Regions from separate parts of the Lutibacter holmesii genome, predicted to be linked through region 3. Evidence: riboswitches for the same ligand, from Rfam matches in the RefSeq annotation. Region 3 holds a riboswitch; each other region holds the start of a gene.
What was found. Region 3 has a riboswitch for S-adenosylmethionine ahead of ACFQ5N_RS01070 (hypothetical protein). Riboswitches for the same ligand answer to the same signal wherever they lie in the genome.
Positions count from the first base shown of each region.

Region 1: another riboswitch for S-adenosylmethionine. It lies ahead of ACFQ5N_RS00300 (homocysteine S-methyltransferase family protein); the one in region 3 lies ahead of ACFQ5N_RS01070 (hypothetical protein).
Region 2: another riboswitch for S-adenosylmethionine. It lies ahead of thrA (bifunctional aspartate kinase/homoserine dehydrogenase I); the one in region 3 lies ahead of ACFQ5N_RS01070 (hypothetical protein).

Region 1 covers NZ_JBHTMV010000001.1:70,052-74,353, reverse strand. Annotated here, with positions in the region: gene metH (methionine synthase) at 1-1,381, opposite strand, end outside; gene ACFQ5N_RS00300 (homocysteine S-methyltransferase family protein) at 1,427-2,428, opposite strand; SAM riboswitch class I at 2,486-2,588, opposite strand; gene ACFQ5N_RS00295 (sensor histidine kinase) at 2,672-4,302, opposite strand, start outside.
Region 2 covers NZ_JBHTMV010000001.1:27,761-32,062, forward strand. Annotated here, with positions in the region: gene ACFQ5N_RS00145 (DM13 domain-containing protein) at 2-430, shown strand; gene ACFQ5N_RS00150 (O-acetylhomoserine aminocarboxypropyltransferase/cysteine synthase family protein) at 828-2,108, shown strand; SAM riboswitch class I at 2,190-2,292, shown strand; gene thrA (bifunctional aspartate kinase/homoserine dehydrogenase I) at 2,386-4,302, shown strand, end outside.
Region 3 covers NZ_JBHTMV010000001.1:247,532-251,833, reverse strand. Annotated here, with positions in the region: gene aroC (chorismate synthase) at 1-321, opposite strand, end outside; gene ACFQ5N_RS01085 (sulfite exporter TauE/SafE family protein) at 392-1,144, opposite strand; tRNA gene ACFQ5N_RS01080 (tRNA-Ser) at 1,245-1,329, shown strand; gene ACFQ5N_RS01075 (lipocalin-like domain-containing protein) at 1,423-1,851, opposite strand; SAM-I-IV-variant riboswitch at 2,156-2,253, shown strand; gene ACFQ5N_RS01070 (hypothetical protein) at 2,314-2,700, shown strand; SAM-I-IV-variant riboswitch at 2,703-2,801, shown strand; gene ACFQ5N_RS01065 (hypothetical protein) at 2,859-3,461, shown strand; gene ACFQ5N_RS01060 (hypothetical protein) at 3,465-3,716, shown strand; gene ACFQ5N_RS01055 (hypothetical protein) at 3,915-4,302, shown strand, end outside.

The sequences.
Region 1 (4,302 bases), 180 kb from region 3:
CTTTTGCTGCTTGAATAATTTTTTCTGGAGCTACCATTACTCCTAAATCTACTACATCATAATTATTACAACCCAACACAACACCTACAATATTTTTACCAATATCGTGCACATCTCCTTTTACAGTTGCCAATAAAATTTTTCCGTTTGACTGACTATCACCTCCTTTGTCTAATTCAATAAAAGGCAACAAGTAAGCAACAGCTTTTTTCATAACACGAGCAGATTTCACTACCTGTGGTAAAAACATTTTACCTGAACCAAATAAATCTCCAACAACATTCATCCCAATCATTAAGTTACCTTCAATAACTTCTATTGGCTTTGAAGCTTCTAATCTTGCTTCTTCTACATCTTCAACAATATATTCATCTAAACCTTTTACTAAAGCATGTGTAATACGCTCTTGCAATGGTTTTTGCCTCCAACTTAAATCAACTTTACGCTCTTTTGATGTGCTTACTACACTTTCGGCAAAATCTAATAAACGTTCGGTAGCATCTTCTCTTCTATCTAAAATAACATCTTCAACATGTTCTAATAAATCCTTTGGAATATCATCATAAACTTCCAACATGGCAGGATTTACAATTCCAATATTCATACCTGCTTTAATTGCATAATATAAAAATACCGAATGCATTGCCTCACGTACTGCATTGTTTCCTCTAAAAGAAAAAGATACATTACTTACACCTCCACTAACATTAACGTTTGGCAAATTCTCGCGAACCCAACGAGTAGCTTCAATAAAATCTATCGCATTTCTTCTGTGCTCTTCCATTCCGGTTGCAACAGGAAATATATTTAAGTCAAAAATTATATCTTCCGAAGGGAAACCTACTTTATCAACCAAAACATCGTACGACCGTTTTGCTATTTCTATTCTTCTATCATAGTTATCAGCTTGCCCAACTTCATCAAAAGCCATTACAATAACAGCTGCACCGTACATTTTTATTTTTTTGGCATGCTCAATAAACTGCGCTTCTCCTTCTTTTAAACTAATAGAATTCACTACACATTTACCTTGCGCAACTTGTAAACCAGCTTCAATAATATCCCACTTAGAGCTATCTACCATAATAGGCACACGAGCAATATCTGGTTCAGCAGCAATTAAATTCATAAAACGAACCATTGCTTCTTTTCCATCTAGCAAACCATCGTCCATATTTATGTCAATAATTTGCGCACCACCATCTACTTGATGACGAGCAATTGCTAGCGCTTCATCAAATTTCTCTTCTTTTATCAATCGTAAAAACTTACGAGAACCGGCAACATTGGTACGTTCTCCAACATTTATAAAATTACTTTCTGGAGTAATTACTAAAGGCTCAAGTCCTGATAGTTTTAAATATTTTTTTTCTGAATTCATTCTAATAAGTATGAGATTCTGAATCAAGTTCAGAATGACGAAAATTTAATTTTTTGAATCAACTTTACGAGGCTCAAAATCTTCAGCCACCTCTGCAATTGCTTTTATATGTGCTGGAGTTGTTCCGCAACATCCACCAATAATATTTATCAACCCTTTTTCTAAGTATTCTTTTATTTGGCCAGCCATTTGATCTGGAGTTTCATCGTATTCACCAAAAGCATTTGGTAATCCTGCATTTGGATGTGCAGACACTCCAAACTCCGCTTTTTGAGATAACACTTCTAAATGTGGTGTTAATTGTTTTGCTCCTAAAGCACAATTAAATCCAACTGTTAATAAAGGAATGTGTGAAACTGAAATTAAAAATGCTTCTGCAGTTTGACCAGATAAGGTTCTTCCACTTGCATCTGTAATTGTTCCACTTAACATTATTGGAATATCTATATTTCTTTCAGATTTCACTTCTTCAATAGCAAATAAGGCTGCTTTTGCATTTAACGTATCAAAAACAGTTTCAACCAACAATATATCAACACCACCATCAATTAACGCTTCAACTTGCTGTTTGTATGCAACTCTTAAATCGTCAAAAGTTACCGCTCTAAAACCTGGGTCATTTACATCTGGAGACATACTTGCCGTACGGTTTGTTGGTCCAATTGAACCAGCAACAAAACGAGGTTTATTTGGATTTTTGGCCGTGTATTCATCAGCTACTTCTTTGGCAATTTTAGCTGATTCAAAATTCAATTCATATACATAATCTTCCATTTCATAATCAGCCATTGCAATGGTTGTACTTGAAAATGTATTGGTTTCAATAATATCAGCTCCCGCTTCTAAATATTTCCCGTGAATGGTTTTAATAGCTTCAGGTTGGGTAATTGAAAGCATATCATTATTTCCTTTTACTGAAACATTGAAATCTTTAAATTTTTCACCTCTATAATCTTCTTCAGTAAATTTATACTGTTGAATCATAGTTCCCATAGCTCCGTCAAGAACAAGGATTTTATTTTTTAATGTATTTCGGATATCTTCCATTTTGTTGTTTTTACATAAACAGTCGGAAGTTATTAAGTGGCATTACTATAAAAGTAGGTGTTATCTGTCCATTTTAATGGTAGAACGTAGCACCTTCTTTAGCTTTAAAGGGTTGCTAAGGCTTCAACAGGTCTATTCCCTCAGCCTTTCTTAATAACTAATTAAGTATGTTTATGAACTTTGTGCAAATAAACGGCATATTCTTTTGAATTACAAACAACTGTTCTATAATATTCAAGAATTTCACAAGTTTATATTAATTGTAATACGCGTTCCATTATTTTTTGAAGAATTGATAAAAATTCGCCCATTCACATAACTTATTCGTTCTTTCATAAAAAACAATCCCATTCCGGCTTCACTCTTTTCGGCTAATAATTTTTCTGCATCAAAACCTTTCCCATCATCATCAATTACAATGCTTAAAACTTGATTGGAATGACTAATTGAAACCAAAATATAATTGGCTTCGGCATATTTTAATGAATTATTTACAGCTTCTTGAACAACTCTATATAAATTGGTTTCTACCAAAGAGTCAAACCTACCTTTAAAATCGGTTTTATTTTCAAAGAAAATTTCTTTTCCAGTAAAGCTAGCCAAACGCTCTGTTAGTTTTTGAATTGTAGGCACAATACCATAGTCAACCAACTCAGGAGGTGTTAAATTAAACGTAACTGCACGCACTTCTTTAATTAAATTCCCTAACAATTCTTTTAGTTTACTTACTTTAACAGCTGTTCCTTCAACATTTTTAGCATTAATAGATTCTATATTAAATTTTAAAGCCGTTAACATTTGCCCAATGCCGTCGTGAATATCTTTTGCAATTCGCTTTCTCTCCTCTTCTTGCGCCTCAACAATTTGACTTGCTTGTGTTTTTTGACGATTTACTTGCTCTGTAAAACGCTCTTCATTTAAAATATCAATTTCACTTTGTGACTCTTTTCGTTTTGTTATGTCTGTACATAAAATTAAAACCTGCTGGTTATTTCTCAATTGATTCATTGGAATTATAGACATTTCCAACCACAAACTTTGATTTTTCTTGGTTGCCATTTCTAACTCACCAACCCAAATAGATCTTCTTTTACCTTTTAACAACTCTTTTACAGCTTGCTGCTCTTCTCCATCTAACAACAATAATTCTTCTAAATAAGCTTTTTCATCTTTAACGGTATCAATTCCCAATAGCGTTTGAAACTTTTTACTCATATAAACTATTGATCCGTCTTGAGCAACACTTACAAACAACGCTGCATTATCTAATGCATAATTAAGCCCTTTTAATTCTTGTAATGAAGCTTCCTTTGCAATATACAATTCTTCAATTTTTTGAGCTTTATCTTGCGCTTCTTTTCTTGTAGCTATTAAATCTCTAATTACATTTTTTATGTGAATTGAAATTGGCTTAAACAAAAACAGCATTTCAAACAATAAAATTAGAAGAGAAATAACCAGTAAAATATATTCTTTCTGTTTTAACTCTCTAACTTTTTGCTGACTAATTTCATCGTATTTAAATACAATTTCATTCATTTTATTTAAAAAAGGCCCTTCGGATTCTTTTAAACTTGAAATGTATTTTTGAAGTGATTTAGGTGCAGTACCAGGACTTTCAGTAATTAAATAAACAATGGCTTTGCAAGAATTTACAATTTGCTGATGATCTGAATCAATTTCTTTAAACAATGTTATTAATTCAGGGCTACTTTTAGTTAGCTCAGCCAATTCGCTTAATTCATTTTGTAAATTTTGATGCGACACTAAAAACGTTTGGTTACTTTTTTTTATAACCTCAACTATTTTTAGATGCTCACTTTTAGTAGCGCCTAATAAGAACAACGATTCCTTCACCAACTTTTGACTTAACA
Region 2 (4,302 bases), 220 kb from region 3:
AATGAGAAAAATAGTTACATTACTTTTTTTAGGTTTTTTATTAGTGAGTTGCACTACTAATGATGATGATTTAAGTTTAGATGCGAACGCTGAAATACTGATAGAAGAAGCAGAGAATTCAACTACTGTTTTATTTTCAGGTGATTTTGTTTCTGCAGCACATCCAACTTCAGGAATGGCAACAGTGAGTAGTGACGGTTCTACGTTAAATTTCACCAATTTTAAAACAGACGATGGTCCTAAATTATTGGTATATTTATCTACAGATCCGAACGCTTCGGAATTTGTTGATTTGGGTGATTTAAAAGGGATTGAAGGTGATTATTCTTATGCAATTCCAGAAGGAACAGATATTGTAAAGTATAAATTTGTGAATATTTGGTGTGTAGATTTTTCAGTAGGTTTTGGTCATGCTGAATTAAAAAATTAAGTAACAATTGTTGCGTATTAAAAAAAAGTAGTTACATTTGTAGCAGTAAAAAACGAAAAAATGACAATTAAGTTTAATAAAATGCGTAGAATGATGTGTAAAATTTACACTGAGGCTGCTATTGTTTAAAACTTAATAACATAAACATATAGGAACCTCTGAGAAATCAGAGGTTTTTTTTTACAAATATAATTAAAAAATGAAGTTTACTTTCCAAAAATCAATGACAAACCAAGGTATAATGTGTATGCGAATGATGCGTAACACAATGATATGGTATTGCCAAAAATAAATGGAAATTAAAATCTAAATAGATAAAAGTCCCTTTGGTAATACCTAAAACCAAAGGGACTTTTTTATTTAAATTTTAAAAAAACATAGACAAAAAAATACAATTATGAGTACTCAAAATATTTCAACACAAGCATTACACGCAGGACACGACACAAACGACACATTAGGAACAAGAGCAGTTCCAATTTACCAATCATCATCATACGTGTTTGATGATACAGAACACGCGGCTAATTTATTTTCATTAAAAGAATTAGGGTTTATTTATACACGATTAAATAACCCAACAAATGATATTTTACAAAAACGTTTAGCCGCAATTGAAGGCGGTATTGGAGCCGTTGTATTTGCATCTGGAACGTCAGCTATTTCTACAGGATTATTAACCTTATTAAAAGCAGGAGATCATATTGTTGCTTCAAGTAGTTTATACGGTGGAACATACACATTGTTAAGTGTAACATTGCCAAGATTGGGAATTACAACTACGTTTGTTGATGCTTCTAATCCTGAAAATTTTAAAAATGCAGTACAAGACAATACAAGAGCATTTTTTGTAGAATCTTTAGGGAATCCAAAATTAGATGTGCTAGATATTGAAGCTATTGCAGCACATTCAAAAGCAGCTGGCGTACCTTTTATTGTTGATAATACAGTAGCAAGTCCGGCGTTATTAAATCCAATTAAGCATGGTGCTAATTTAGTAATTCATTCATTAACAAAATATATTGGCGGACAAGGAAATTCTTTAGGAGGAGCCATTATTGATGCTGGTACTTTTGATTGGACCAATGGAAAATTTCCTGAGTTTACTGAGCCATCGGCAGGATACCACGGTTTGGTTTATAGTGAAGCTTTAGGAGCAGCAGCATTTACGTTTAAATTAATTTTAGAAGGATTGCGTGATTTTGGAGGAGCTTTAAGCCCGTTCAATGCGTTTCAAATAATTCAAGGATTAGAAACCTTACCAGTACGTATCAAACAGCACAGTGCAAATGCATTAGAATTGGCGCAATGGTTAGAAAGTAGAGAAGAAGTTGCTTGGGTAAATTATCCTGGTTTAGAAAGTAGTAAGTACAATGCTTTAGCTAAAAAATATTTACCTAAGGGGCAAAGCGGATTGGTAACTTTTGGTTTAAAAGGTGGTTTTGAAGCTGCTAAAAAAGTAACTGATGCAACTAAAATATTTTCGTTATTAGCAAATATTGGTGATACCAAATCATTAATAATTCATCCGGCAAGCACAACACATCAACAATTAACTGAAGAGCAGCAAGTATCTTCAGGTGTTACACAAGATTTAATTAGATTATCAGTTGGTTTAGAAGATGTTGAAGATTTAAAAAACGATTTAAAAGAAGCGTTTGTAAAAGCAAGTGAATAAGAAGGTTAATTTATTAAAAAACTATTGTACGAGAAATTTTTATTGCGTTAATTTGCAATCAGTTCATAAACTTATTGACTATTGTTATCAAGAAAGGCAGAGGGAATAGACCCGTTGAAGCCTTAGCAACCCTTTGTTTTTATAAAGAAGGTGCTAAATTCTACCCATTACGGATAGATAACTTAACGAAATTACTTCAAGTGATTTTCTGCATTTCTCATAACAATAATTTTTTAAGTACAAACAAGCCTGAAAAGGAAGTTATTTTAAATAATTATTGATGAATCAATTAAAACACATAACCCTCACTAATTTTATTTCTGAAAAAGGAATAAAAAATGAACGTATTCAACTTTCCTACGAAGTGTTTGGAAAGGAGTTGCATTCTGCGCCTATAATTTTGGTAAATCATGCATTAACTGGTAACAGTAATGTGGCTGGTGAAAATGGTTGGTGGATTGATGTTGTTGGTGAAAACAGAGTAATTGATACCAATTTTTATACAATAATTTCATTCAATATTCCTGGGAATGGATACGATGGTTTTGTAATTGAAAATTACAAAGATTTTGAAGCACGTGATATGGCAAACATCTTTTTATTAGGGTTAAAAGCTTTAAAAATTGATGGATTGTATGCCTTAATTGGTGGTTCTTTAGGTGGTGGAATTGCCTGGGAAATGGCAGTGATAAACCCTAATATTACAAAACATTTAGTGTTAGTGGCAACCGATTGGAAATCTACAGATTGGTTAATTGCAAACTGTCAAATTCAAGAGCAATTTTTAACAAATTCAAGCAATCCTGTGCATGATGCACGTATGCACGCTATGTTGTGTTACAGAACTCCTGAGTCATTTAAAGAACGTTTTCATCGTTCAAAAAATAATGATTTAGAGATTTTTAATGTAGAAAGTTGGTTGTTACATCACGGGAAAAAATTGCAGGAGCGTTTTCAGTTGTCAGCATATAAATTAATGAACCAACTGTTAAGATCTATTGATGTTACAAAAGGTAGAGATGCACACGTGTTAGATAGTATTAAAGCTAATATTCATATTGTAGGTGTTGATTCAGATTTGTTTTTTACGGCTGAAGAAAATAAAGAAACACACAAAAAATTGGCTTTAACGCATCCAAATGTTACGTACAATGAAATTAATTCGGTACACGGACACGATGCATTTTTAATAGAATACAAGCAATTAGGAAAAATTATAGAACCTATTTTTAATAAAAGTTCTAAAAATAAAAATATGAAAGTAGTAAAGTTTGGAGGGAAATCGTTAGCAAACGGTAAAGGTTTAAATAGTGTTTTAGATATTATTGAAACTAAAATTAAAAATAACGAAAAAATAGCTGTTGTTGTTTCAGCAAGAGGTAAAACTACCGATCATTTAGAGTCTATTTTAGAAAAAGCAAAAAGTAGTTTGCCTTATATAGAAGAATTTGAATTGGTGAAAAATTACCAATTAGATGCAGCTGCTGATGTTGATTTATCTGCAGAGTTTCAACTGTTAGATGAAATATTTAGAGGGGTAAATTTATTAGGTGATTATAGCCAAAAAGTAAAAGATCAAGTACTTTCGCAAGGAGAACTAATGGCGGCAAAAACAATTGCATTTTTGTTAAATAAGCAAGGAGTAAATGCTACGGTTGCAGATACAAGACAATTGATTAGAACAAACAATCAGTTTGGAAACGCTCAGCCTTTTGAAACAACTTCTGAAGAAAATGTAGTTGAATATTTTAGAACCCAGCCTGAAAATACTACGCAAATTATTACCGGTTTTATTGGTTCAAGTTTGCAAGGTGAAACAACTACTTTAGGAAGAAATGGAAGTAATTATACAGCTTCATTAATTGCCAACTTTTTAAATGCTGCTGAATTTCAAAATTACACGCACGTCGATGGAGTTTACACGGCAAACCCTGATTTGGTGGAGAATGCTCAAAAAATTGAAAAGTTAAGTTATCAAGAAGCCAATGAAATGGCCAACTTTGGAGCAAATATTTTACATGCAAAAACAATTATTCCATTAATTGAAAAAAATATTCCGTTAAGAATATTAAATACGTTTAATAATGATAATACAGGAACGCTTATAGGCTCTGAAACAGAACGTGGAGGAATTAAATCTTTGTCTGTTGATCAAGATGTGGCTTTGGTAAATTTAATTGGTAGAGGTTTATTA
Region 3 (4,302 bases):
ATCTGCGTGAGAAGGTCTGTAAGAGTCCTTTATATGTGAATAATCATTAGAACGTTGATGCACATTTTCAATAATAAACCCTATAGAAGTTCCTGTTGTTTTACCTTCAAAAATACCAGATAAAAAACGTACTGCATCTGGTTCTTTACGTTGCGTTACAATTTTAGACTGACCAGGTTTTCTCCTGTCCATTTCTTTTTGAATAAACTCTAAATCAAGTTCTACTCCTGCAGGACAACCATCAATTACACCACCAATAGCTTCGCCATGAGATTCTCCAAAAGTTGTTATTGTAAATATTTTTCCGAATGAATTAGCCATATCATAAATTTAAGCAACAAATGTAAAAAAAAGAATCTTATTGAAGGTTGATTTGTTCTTTGAAATAAGTTTAAAAAAACCATAATTTAATTGCCATAATTACAATCATAACAATTAAAAACTTTTGAACCAAACCATCACCCTTTTTAACAGACCATCTACTTGCAAGCCAACCTCCTACTGCATTTCCAACTGCTAAAATAAGTCCAACTTTCCAATCAATTTTATCGTTATATGCAAATACGGCAACCGCAGCAAACGTGTAAATTAAGGCAACAGTTACTTTAATAGCATTACTTTTTACTAGTGATATATTATTTACAGAAGATAGAATAAGTAACATAATAAAACCAACACCTGCTTGAATGAAACCTCCATAAACACCAACAAAAAAGAACAACACGATACTAAGCCACAAATGTTTACCCGTTGTTTTTTCAATATCATGAACCGGCTTATACTTAGATTTTAAAATCATGTAAACCACAATAACCACCATAATAATGGCTAAAATTTTATTAAAGGTTTCCCCCTTAATATCTACAGCAATTTGTGCACCAATAAGAGAACCCACTAATGCTGAAATTCCAACATAAATACTAAACGGAAAAGTGATTACCCCTTTACTTTTAAAACCAGCAGTTGTAAATATATTTTGAAATAAAATTGCAATTCTATTGGTACCATTTGCCACATTTGGCGGCAAACCTAAAAAAATAAGAATCGGTAACGATAATAATGAGCCTCCACCGGCTAATGTATTTATTGCTCCGGCAACAAAACCAACAGCAATTAAAAGTATAATTTCTAATATAGAATCCATGTAATTATTTGAGGTTCAAAAGTAACAGAAAAAATATTAAAAAAAAGTGTAAAAATATTTTATCTAAAGAAAAAAACATTATATATTTGCAACCGCTAAAGGAGAAATGGCAGAGTGGTCGAATGCGGCAGTCTTGAAAACTGTTGAGGGTCACACCTCCGGGGGTTCGAATCCCTCTTTCTCCGCAAAATCAAAACCCTAACTATTGGTAATCAATAAGTTAGGGTTTTTTGATTTAAAAAATGTACGATTTATGTATTGTAACTTATTCTAACGTGCTAATTTAATCTTCTTAAATGATATGTTTCATAACCCGAATCATAACCATCATCATATCGATCACCCCAAGTTATAGTCTTTTCTGTTATTTTAACATCAACATATAGATCTGGAGATCTTGAAACTGATTCTCCATTGTAATAAGTCTCAGTTAAAGTAAGTATGTCACCTGTTAATGTGAAAGTACCAATAATATCTGTAACAGTACCGTCATCGTTATCATACCATAATTGCCTAAAAGCATCAGGGGAAATAAACTCGATTGTTGGAAATTTTTTTTCACCTTCTAATTCATCATATCCATCTTCAGCTATGCTATATAATTCCCATTCCCCAAAAATGGTTGATGAATCCTCTGATGATGTATCATCAGATTTTGAACAAGCACTAACTATAAGCACTAACGCTAGTAATATTGTTTTTTTCATAGTCTATTATTTTTATAAATTTAACCAACTCTATAATTGAATCTAGTGACATTTGTCATCATCTTGATCTTTTAATTAAAAAAATATACCCTTCAACAAAAAACAATCTTTTTTTAAATATATATAAAAATTATCTTTGGAAGATTTCTAGTTCTTTTTACTTTCAAACAATACCCCTACCCAATTTTCTAGGCAATTTTTCTTTTTACCCCATACACCTTTATATGCTGTGGGACCCTATTCACAGCCTATACAATAAAAAAAAATTTTAATTTTTTTATTTAAATTATAAACACTTACTTTGTAATATCATTACGAACTTCTTAATTGAAGTAGCAACCTGCAATAACAAGCGAAGGTGCTTTAACAATGAGCCATTACAAAGGAAAAAAATGTTTTAATATCCACTTATGTATCGCTTTTTTGTTTTCGGAATGTTTTACCATTAAAACATTAATTAACATGAACATTATTACGAAACCCACTTTTACCGCAACTGTTACTATTGGTATGCAATTCGGTTATTCTAAACAGTTTTATCAAAAATCAGAATTTGTTGGTATTCTTCAGAAATTTCAACAGCAACAAATTGCTGAAAGAAAGGTTTATTTGAGTGCTTGCATTTCTGAATGCGACCTTATTTTAAGCGGTCAAGTAGAACCTCATCTAAAATTAGATTTTATTAATTATCCAAAATTCCCTTTAGAAGAAAAACAGTTCAAATCTGAAATTGAGTTACTTGTAACTTCTTTAATGAATGAACTGGAACAAAACAGAATTGTTATTGTATATCACAATGAAACAAAAATGTTTGAAAAATCTAAAGAAATAGACCCAAGAATATTATAAACAACATACATCAAGAATCCTAAAAGAGGATACCAACCGATCAGGTTTACGACACGGTGGTTTCAGAGATGCGGAGCAATAGCTCAAATGTGATGAACAATTACACACTTATTCTGGCTTGATGTAACCCTATTAATCACTTAATAAATAGTTACAATATGCAAACACTTGTAAGAAACATTCAATTGAATTTCGCAACTAGCGAAAAAAAACTAACTGTAGGAAATTTAAGTCTACAGAAAAATTACATCAACATTTTAGAAACAGATCGTTTTAAAGAGAGAGGTTTTCTTTGCACCAAAGAAAACCCTTCTTTACAAACGCAATTTGATTTAACCGGAGCTAAGGACTGTCAGTTGATCAGTTTTGATAAGGACTTCAAATTTATGACGATTCAATATTATAGGAGTCACCAGGATGCTCCTTTTTCATTTCATATTACGGCACCTTATGTTCTGATACTTCCTGATACCCATAACCTACCTATTCAAAAAACCCATTTTATAGCCTTACTTAAATACCCTGCAATACGTGGTGCGCATCATATTTTTGCAACCGATGCTGAAAAGGTCGAGATTTTGGCAAAGAATCCTCATCGCTTTTATATCAGTGAATATGGCGTTTGGACCTTACCTGGTTCTGATAGGTTAGAAATACTCCGAGAAATTTATACGAATGCATTACAAGAGCAAAATGAAGTTTTGTGTCAACGTATTGATCAAGTCATAGAGCAATTAAAGGTATTACCTGAATATCAATAAAACATGACCAAACGCGCTTTAAATAATGCTAGAGAAAAAAATAATCGTGAGATTCCTAATTACGAAAATTGGGATAACGATTATATAGAGCAATACCAAATATTATTAATTGAATACTTAAAAAAAACAAGTCCTGAAAAACTCAATTTTAACCCAAACTTTATAGATATTATTGATGGAAGATTAAGATTTGGCTTAGCTAAACATTATGGAGTACTAAGTGTAGGTTTGACAAGTTTTTTAGAATATATTTAAATTAAATTATTTGCTTAAATAAAAAGTAGAAAATGGTATACAAGCAAGGATTTTTATTTAATTTTAATAAGCTCATTTCTTATTACCATTTTACTATAAGTTTGCATTTGAATTGAATCACAAAATAACAGTACAATACAAAGATGTTGCATTAATAAATTAAATATTATGAAACTAAAAGAGTTTTTCCAAACATTAGTGGCTCATAACCAAAATGTCGAGATATATTTCAAAGAAAATATTAGAGAGGCAATTTTTGGCTATAAAATAAATGATTTAGATTCAAACGCATCCTATGATAGATTTAGCGATTGTGATGCTAATTACAGTATTATGGATGAAATAAATAATGTATTTCTTGATTCTGATTTAATTGATCGCGGTGAAGGAGATACTTCTTATTTGTTAACACCTGATTCGTCTTGTATTAAAACAGCAGATTACTTTTATCCTGACTCTGACCAATTCTGGATTGAGAATAATGAATCAGAGTTTGACTTTGGAAAGATTGAATTACCTATCAATAAAATTTTAATCCAAAAAGATTACTGTAAATTTATGATATATGAAGAAAAAGAACTTAAAA